2 regions of the Thauera sp. WH-1 genome follow, and region 1 is predicted to be linked to the other one. Evidence: predicted binding sites of a transcription regulator. Region 1 holds the regulator's gene; the other holds the start of a gene.
What was found. The regulator LexA, encoded in region 1, represses DNA repair genes until DNA is damaged. The targets are predictions, from matches to a motif close to ACTGTATNTANATACAGT.

Region 1 (4,415 bases):
ATCGCCGGCCGGCAGCGTGCCGTGGGCGGCAGCCGGCGTAGCGGCGGCGGACAGGGATGAGGCGTTCGGGGGGGCGTGCTGGGGTACTTGGGGCATTGTGGGCTGCGGGCGCAGGGGCTGCGCGTTGCTGGGGATCGACGCGCAAGTGTACTACGCCGAGCGGGCGGTACCGGGGCGGTGATGGGCGGGAATGCGGACCGTGGTGCGCGCCCCTGGGCCTGACGAGGCCGATGCATCGATCAGCCGAAATAGCCATGCAGATACCAGGCTTGCGGCTTGTCGAGGCACTGGTAGATCCAGCACAAGGCCTGACGGGTGTCGCGCGCCAGGTAGTAGTCGCGGCATACCGGCTGCTCGTCCCACCAGCCGCACTCGATGCGCTCGGCTTCGCTCAACAGCACGAAGGCGTCGGGATCGACGCTGCGTGGCGTGGGGAGCAGCCACAGCGGACGCAGGCGATCGGTCGCGGGGGGGCGCCAGGCCGGGAGCGTGCCCTTCGCCACGACGGCCCTGGCGCCCGTGCGCCCTGCGGGCGGATGGGGCAGGCCTGCCCAGGCCGCCTCCGGCCGGTGGTCGGGCAGGGCACGGAGCTGGCTGACCCGGTCGCGCCCCAGTCGGGCGCGCAGGCGATCGAGCAGCAGATCGGCCTGTTCCCGGACGCGGCTGCTATCGTCGAACAGGTCCGTGCTCGAGGTCGCGGCGGCAAGGGTGTGCTCGGCAAGGAGCCGCAAGCCGCTCACATCGGCCGCAAGTTGCAGCGTACCGAGGCGCTCGCGGGCGATGAGCAGCAGGCGGCACTCGTCCTGGCTGGGGCTGCCGAGCACCAGCTCAAGCCCGGTCGCAGGCTGGTATTCATGCTCGAGCAGCAAGCGACAGTGGTCGATGGCGGCGTGGCGGGCGCGCAGCCATCCGCCGAGGCTGGCGAACAGGCGACGGGCGGCGAACAGCAGGGCTTCGGCATGGTGAGTCGGTGCAGGCAGCGCGAGGCCGCAATCGAAGCTTTCGCCGACCTCGAACCAGGGGCGCGGGTCCGGGGTCTCGCCCCGCGCGCGCGCCAGGCAGTGCATGGCGGCCTGGGCGCCACGGCGGGCGAGGCCGGCGGCGGGCAGGCGGTGCAACTCGGCCAGCGTGCGCAGGCCGAGGCCGGCGAGTAGCGCCAGGGTGGCGGCGTCACAGCCGTCCTCGTCGCCAAGCACATCGAGCGGCAGGCGCTCGAGCGCGTCCAGCCAGTCCGCCGCGGTCGGGCTGCGGCCGTTGGCACGCGCGAACCAGCGTGCGGCCAGCGCCGTTGGGGCGCAGGCGGTGTGCGCTTCGAAGCCGAGCTCGCGCAGCCCCGCCTGCACCTCGGCCTCGATGAGCTGGGCGTTGCCGAACAGGCGCAGGCAGCTGCCGATCTCGAGCAGGACCGCATCGGGCGGCGACAGGCTCAGGCGCGGGGTGAAGCGTGCGGCCCAGCTTGCGATCTCATGCAGCGCCCTGGCTTCGCGTTCCGGCGCGCGGGCGTGCAGTTGCAGTTCGGGCAGCAGGGCCAGCGCGCTCGCGCTGCGTTGCCCGGGGCGCACGCCCGCAGCGGTGGCGAACGGGCTGGCGGCGAGGATGCAGGCCTGGGCGGGGGCGGCCGTCACGGCGATCGCGGTGTCCGCGCGCGCACCGCGGGTGAAGACTTGCAGCGGCAGTGCCGGCAGCAGGATGGCGAGCCAGAGCATGGGGGGCGGTGGCGCTCAGCTTGCGAGACGCAGCCCCGTGCGTACCGGGTCCCGCTGCAGATCGCGGTGGATCGTCAGCATCAGCGGGCGGGCCGATGGTGGGCCGCGGCGCTTCAGGATGTCGATGCGCAACTGCTCGCCGGCGGGGCTGAGCGCCAGCCGCAGCGGGGAGGGCGAGGCCTGTCCGCCTGCCGAGCGCGGGCGAAACAGGAACACCGGTGTCGCGCTGTCTTCGGCCGCCAGTTGCAGCCGGCGCAGTGCGGCGTTGTCGAGCTTCTGCATCCAGGCCAGCACGGCGCTGCAACTGCCGGACGCGGCGGCCTGGCGCGCGGCCCACAGTGCGTCTTCGCTGCGCCTGGGCTGGATCAGCAGCAGCCGCGACAGCGGCACGCCGGCGCGCAGCAGCGCAGGGGGGTAGGGCAGCAGCGGTGGCGCGACCCAGGCGATCCAGCGTTCGGCGGGGGTGCGGCCGAGCAGCGGCAGCAACAGCGACAGCTCGCCGGCACCGGGCCGGTCGAGCAGGAGTTCGATCAGCGCGCCTGAGGGCCAGCCGCCACCAGGCAGTTCGCGGTCGAGCGCGGCGAAACCGCTCGGGCGCGCTTCGCTTTGGCTGTGTGCGATGCGGTTCGCCTGCCAGACGCTGCCCGTGGGCAGGGCCGCCAGGATTGCCCCCGGACCCGACGCTGAGCTTGCGGGCCAGGCTTCATCCAGGGCGTGGCGCGCAGGAAAGGCCATGTTGAGAGGTGTGAGCGTGCAGGCAGCGGCGTCTGGCTCAGTGATCCTTGCGGATCAGCCCGACCATGATGCCCTCGATGACCAGCGCTTCGCTGCGGGTATCGACCACGATGGGTGCGTAGTCGGGATTGGCCGGCAGCAGTTCGACCAGCGCGCCCTTGCGCTGCAAGGTCTTGACGGTGACCTCGTCCTCCACGCGGGCGACGACGATCTGGCCATTGCGTGCCTCGCCGCTGCGACGCACGGCGATGAGGTCGCCGTCGAGGATGCCGGCGTCACGCATGCTCATGCCGCGCACGCGCAGCAGGTAGTCGGCCTTGGGCGAGAACAGCGCGGGGTCGAGTTGATAGCGGGCCTCGACATGTTCGGCGGCGAGGATGGGGCTGCCGGCCGCGACCCGACCGACCAGTGGCAGGCCGAGGGCCTCGGCCAGGCGGATGCCGCGCGCGCGCCCCTCCTCGAGCAGGATGGCCCCTTTGGCCGCGAGCGCGCGCAGATGGGTCTCGGCGGCATTGGGCGAGCGGAAGCCGAAAGCGGTGCACACTTCGGCGCGGGTCGGCGGGCGGCCTTCGGACTCGAGGGTGGCGCGAATGAAATCGAGGATTTCCTGCTGGCGCGCGGTGAGGGTTTCGTTTCGGGCGGTCATCACAGCCTCCATGGGGTGGCTGTAATTTTAAACAGTTATCCGCCGAGGGCAAGTCGAACGCACTGGCGCAGACGCCTCAGGGCACGAGTACGGCCGCACCCTGCAGGGCGCCGCGGCGCAGCCGCTCGAGCGCACTGTTGGCCTGCTCCAGCGCAAAACGAGTGATCTCGGTGCGGACCGGAACGCGCGGCGCAAGGGCGAGAAACTCGTCGCCATCGCGGCGGGTGAGGTTGGCCACCGACACGATGCGACGCTCGCCCCACAGGATGTCGTAGGGGAAGGAGGGAATGTCGCTCATGTGGATGCCGGCGCAGACGACGGTGCCGCCCTTGGCCAGGGTGCGCAGCGCGGCGGGCACCAGCTCGCCGGCGGGCGCGAAGATCAGCGCCGCATCCAGCGCATGCGGCGGCCGCTCTGCGCCGCTGCCGACCCAGCTCGCGCCGAGCTGGCGGGCGAAGGCCTGGCTTTCGCTGTCGCCGGCACGGGTGAAGGCATGGACTTCGCGGCCCTGCCAGTGCGCCACCTGGGCGATGATGTGGGCGGCGGCGCCAAAGCCATACAGCCCGATCCGCCGCGCGTCGCCCGCCATCGTCAGCGCGCGGTAGCCGATGAGCCCGGCGCACAGCAGCGGGGCCGCTGCTGCGGCATCGAGCGCGTCGCCGAGTGCAAAGCAGTAGCGTGCGTCGGCGACGGTGTATTCCGCATAGCCGCCCTGGATCTGGTAGCCGGTGAAGCGCGCCTCGTCACACAGGTTCTCGCGCGCGCCGGTGCAGTAGGCGCAGTGGCCACAGGTCCACCCCAGCCAGGGCACGCCCATGCGCTGCCCGCGGGCAATGCCGGTGACGCCCTCGCCGACCGCCACCACCCGGCCGACGATCTCATGCCCTGGAATCATCGGCAGCACGGGCTCGGGCAGCTCGCCGTCGATGAGGTGCAGATCGGTGCGGCACACGCCACAGGCCTCAACCTGCAGCAGCACCTGCCCCGCGCCGGGTCGAGGAACCGGCAGCGCCTGCAGGCGCAAGGGCTCACCGGGGCGCTGGAGCACCATGGCGCGCATGGTGACGGGGAGCGGGCGCAGCGAGGCAGCAGCGTGCGGCATGAGGAATGACCTCCATTGAACGGGGGCAGGCGAGGCGGCAATGATGCGCTGCATCTTGAGCCCAGCCCCGATCTGGGCTATTGCTTCACCATGGTGTCGGCTGGCGGCACCCTGACGCGTGACAACAGCACGACAACAAGCACGGAGGAGTACCCAGTGCTCGACCACACCCAAGTCCGACCCGGTGCCGGTAGTGTTAGTCGAATGTCTCGGCTAGAATCCACCC
Region 2 (4,415 bases), on a different contig from region 1:
AAGGCGCGACAGAAGGCGGCCTCGGACTCATAGCCGACCTCGTAGGCGATCTGCGCGGTCGACGCCGGGCTGTCGCGCAGGCGCAGGGCTGCCAGTTGCAGGCGCCAGTTCGCCAGGTAGTGCATCGGTGGCGTGCCCACCAGGGCGCTGAAGCGTTCGGCGAAGGCCGAGCGTGACAGGCCGACCTCCTGCGCCAGGGCCTCGGTGGTCCAGGAGTGGGCGACGCGCGCGTGCAGCAGCGCGAGCGCGCGACCGACCACCCGATCCTGCAGGCCGGCGAGCCATCCGGCCTGGTCGGCGGGCAGGTTGTCGAGGTAGCGCCGCACCGCTTCGACGAACAGCAGCTCGGCGAGCTTGCCGAGCACGGCCGCCGAGCCGACGCCGCCGGCGGCGAACTCCGCCGCCGCATGGCGGAAGGAGGTCTCGATCCAGGCCCCGCCGGTGCCGTCCCGCATCGCCAGCTTGAGGATGGCGGGCAAGGTGGCGACGAGCGGGTTATGCGGCGCGTCGCAGCCGAGCAGCCCGCACACGATGCGTGTCGCCTCGCCGCCGCCGCCCATGCGCAGCATCGCCGGGCTGCCGCCGGCCGGCGGCTCGAGGTGGTCGTCGATCGTGCTCGGTCGCAAGCCGGGCGCGCTCGACAGCAGGTGGGCATCGTTGCGCGGCAGCAGCACGATCTCACCGGCCTCCACGCTCAGCGGCGCCGCATCGCCCACCTGCACATGCATGCGCCCGGCCACCACGTAGTGATAGGCGATCAGATGGGCCGGCATCACGCCCTGCGGAAACTCCTCGGGCCCGACCTGCGAGGACACGCACCACGGTGCGGTGAACTCGGCATCGAGGAACACGCCGCCCGACAGCCGGACGGCTGCAAACACATCGGACAGCGCATCCAAGGTCCTTACCCCCTTTGTCCTCCTCGTGGCGCTTTCGTGTCCGCCGGCGTCACGGTCAAGACTTCCGGCGTCGCGGTCATGGTGCGCGCCTCGGCATGAACTTACCTTAGCACTGCGCGCACGCACCGCCAGCCCTCGTTGCCGGCGGGCCGCGCAGACGCACCCCGACCCCAAGGAGACGACACATGAACATCCAGGATGAACGCGGCCTTGCCCTCACCGGCGCCGACGCCCGCAGCGCGGCCCACTACGCGCGGGCGCTGCGCCAGTTCCACTGCTATATCGAGGATCCGGTGGCCAGCGTCGATGCGGCACTGAGCGAACGGCCGGACTTCGTCATGGCGCACGTGCTGAAGGCCTGGCTGCACCTGCTCGGGACCGAGCCCGAGGCCATCCCGGTCGCCCGCGCCAGCCTTGCCAGCGCGGCGGCGCTGCCGTCGAACGCGCGCGAGCGCGGCCATATCGCGGCCGTGGCGGCCGTGCTGGACGGCCACTGGCGGCGCGCGGGCCGCATCCTCGAGGATGTGAGCGTGGCCGATCCACTGGACCTGCTCGCCCTGCAGGCCGGGCATCTGATCGACTTCTATGTCGGCAACGCGCGCCTGTTGCGCGACCGCATCGCGCGCGCGCTGCCCGCCTGGTCGAAGGCCACGCCCGGCTATCACGTGCTGCTCGGGATGCATGCCTTCGGCCTCGAGGAGTGCGGCGACTATGCCCGCGCCGAGGCGCAGGGCCGCACCGCCGTCGGCATCGAGCCGCGCGACGGCTGGGCCCAGCACGCGGTCGCCCACGTCATGGAGATGCAGGGCCGCGAGCGCGAGGGCATCGCCTGGATGCGCGCCGACCCCGCGGCGTGGTCCACCGACAGCTTCTTCCGCGTGCATAACTGGTGGCATCTCGCGCTCTACCACCTCGAACTGGGCGAGATCGACGAGGTGCTGGCGCTGTACGACGGGCCGATCCGCGGCGAGCGCTCGACCGTGATCCTGGACATGATCGACGCCTCGGCGATGCTGTGGCGCCTGCACCTGCGCGGCATCGACGTCGGCACGCGCTGGCACAGCCTGGCCGAGGACTGGCAGCCGCTGGCCGCCGCGGGCAACTATGTCTTCAACGATGTGCACGCGACGATGGCCTTCGTTGCCGCGGGCCGCCTCGAACTGGTCGACACCGTGCTGGAGACGCAGCGCGCGGCGATGGCGGGCGAGGGTGACAACGCCGCCTTCACGCGCGAGGTCGGCCAGCCGCTGACGCAGGCGATCCGCGCCTTTGGCGAGCGGCGCTACGATGACACCGTGCGCCTGATCCGCGACGTGCGCGAGATCGCCCACCGCTTCGGCGGCAGCCATGCGCAGCGCAGCGTGCTCGACCTGACGCTGATCGAGGCGGCGCTGCGCGACGGCCAGCAGGCGCTCGCGCTGGCCCTGTGCAACGAGCGCGTCGGCACCCGGCCGCACAGTCCGCTGACCCGGCTCCTGCTGCAGCGCGCCGCGCCACTGCGGGCGGCAGCCTGAGCGCGGCGCCGGCAGCCCGGCCCGCCGCGCCGAGCGGCAGGCGCGGGCCGCCAAGGCCTCATGCGCGCCCTATCGCCAGCGGTGCTGGCTGAATATAATTACAGCCATGCCGCCTTCGTCCCTTCCGGCTGCCGCCACTGCTGCCGCCGCACCCGACCACCCCGCGTTCGATCCGCTCGCTCGCCTCAACCCGGCGCAGCGGGCGGCGGTCGAGCACGGGATCACCGAGGCGACGGCCGGCGATGGCCCGGCGCCGGCGGCGCCGCTGCTGGTGATTGCCGGCGCCGGCTCGGGCAAGACCAACACCCTGGCGCATCGGGTGGCGCAGCTGATCGCCCACGGCGCCGACCCCGGGCGCATGCTGCTGCTCACCTTTTCGCGCCGCGCGGCGGACGAGATGGGCCGCCGCGTGCGGCGCATCCTGGCGCAGGTCGCCGCCGGCCGCCCTGGCCTGGCGCAAGCCGAGCTGCACTGGTCGGGCACCTTCCACGCCATCGGCGCGCGCCTGTTGCGCGACTGGGCCGGGCGCATCGGGCTCGATGCCGGCTTCACCATCCACGACCGCGAGGACTCGGGCGACCTGATGAACCTGGTGCGCCATGAACTCGGCCTGTCGGCGACGAAGCAGCGCTTTCCGCAGAAGGGCACCTGCCTGGCGATCTACTCGGCGGCGGTCAACACGCAGGCGCCGCTCGCCGAGGTGTTGCAGGCGAGCTTCCCGTGGTGCGCGGAGTGGGAGGACGAACTCAAGCGCCTGTTCCGCGGCTACGTCGAGGCCAAGCAGGCGCAGCAGGTGCTCGACTACGACGACCTGCTGCTGTACTGGGCGCAGATGGTGGCCGAGCCGGCGCTCGGCGCCGAGATCGGCGGCCTGTTCGACCATGTGCTGGTCGATGAGTACCAGGACACCAACGCCCTGCAGGCGGCGATCCTGCTGGCGATGAAGCCCGACGGCCGCGGCCTCACCGTGGTCGGCGACGACGCGCAGTCGATCTACGCCTTTCGCGGTGCCACGGTGCGCAACATCCTCGACTTTCCCGCCGCCTTCGAGCCGCCGGCGCAGGTAATCACGCTGGAGCAGAACTACCGCTCCACCCGGCCGATCCTGGAAGCGGCCAATTCGGTCATCGCGCTCGCTGCCGAGCGCTTCACCAAGAACCTGTGGTCCGAGCGCGCATCCACCCAGCGCCCGCGCCTGGTGGCGGTGAAGGACGACGCCGTCCAGGCCGCCTTTGTCGTCGACACGGTGCTGGCGCGGCGCGAAGAGGGGCTCAAGTTGAAGCAGCAGGCGGTGCTGTTCCGCGCCTCGGCGCACAGCGCGCGCCTGGAGATGGAGCTCACCCGGCGCAACATTCCTTTCGTGAAGTTCGGCGGGCTCAAGTTCCTCGAGGCCGCCCACGTCAAGGACGTGCTCGCGCTGCTGCGCTGGGCCGAGAACCCGCGCGACCGCATCTCGGGCTTCCGCGCCATCCAGTTGCTCGCCGGCATCGGGCCCAGGACCGCCGGCCGCGTGCTCGACAACGTCTGCGCCGCACCCGCGGGCTGCGCGCTGCTCGCCGAGCAGCCGGTGCCCGAGGCCGCGCGCGCCGGCTGGCAGGAATTCGCGGCGCTGATCGACCGCCTGGCCGAACGCCCGCAATGGCCGGCCGATTTCGAGCTCGCCTGCCGCTGGTACGAGGGCGAGATGCCGCGTCTGTACGACGACTTCGCACTGCGCGTGCTCGACGTCCAGCAGCTCGCCCGCATCGCCGCCACCAGCCCGAGCCGCCAGCGCTTCCTCACCGAGCTCACCCTCGACCCGCCCAGCGCCACCAGCGGCGAGGCCGGCATGCCGCTGCTCGACGAGGACTACCTGATCCTGTCGACGATGCACTCGGCCAAGGGCCAGGAGTGGAACGCGGTGAGCGTGTTGAACGTGGTCGACGGCTGCATTCCCTCGGACGTCGCCACCCGCAACAGCGCCGAGATCGAGGAGGAGCGCCGCCTGCTCTACGTGGCGATG

Region 2: a site for LexA is predicted at 2,501-2,518, ahead of ACMV5O_RS14200 (ATP-dependent helicase). Genes of this name have one in related genera too.

Annotation. Positions count from the first base shown of each region.
Region 1 covers NZ_JBLQGP010000017.1:12,527-16,941, forward strand. Annotated here, with positions in the region: gene ACMV5O_RS15695 (hypothetical protein) at 1-96, opposite strand, end outside; gene ACMV5O_RS15700 (Y-family DNA polymerase) at 240-1,706, opposite strand; gene imuA (translesion DNA synthesis-associated protein ImuA) at 1,722-2,441, opposite strand; gene lexA (transcriptional repressor LexA) at 2,479-3,087, opposite strand; gene ACMV5O_RS15715 (zinc-dependent alcohol dehydrogenase family protein) at 3,164-4,189, opposite strand.
Region 2 covers NZ_JBLQGP010000014.1:43,550-47,964, forward strand. Annotated here, with positions in the region: gene ACMV5O_RS14190 (AraC family transcriptional regulator) at 1-899, opposite strand, end outside; gene ACMV5O_RS14195 (tetratricopeptide repeat protein) at 1,085-2,413, shown strand; gene ACMV5O_RS14200 (ATP-dependent helicase) at 2,520-4,415, shown strand, end outside.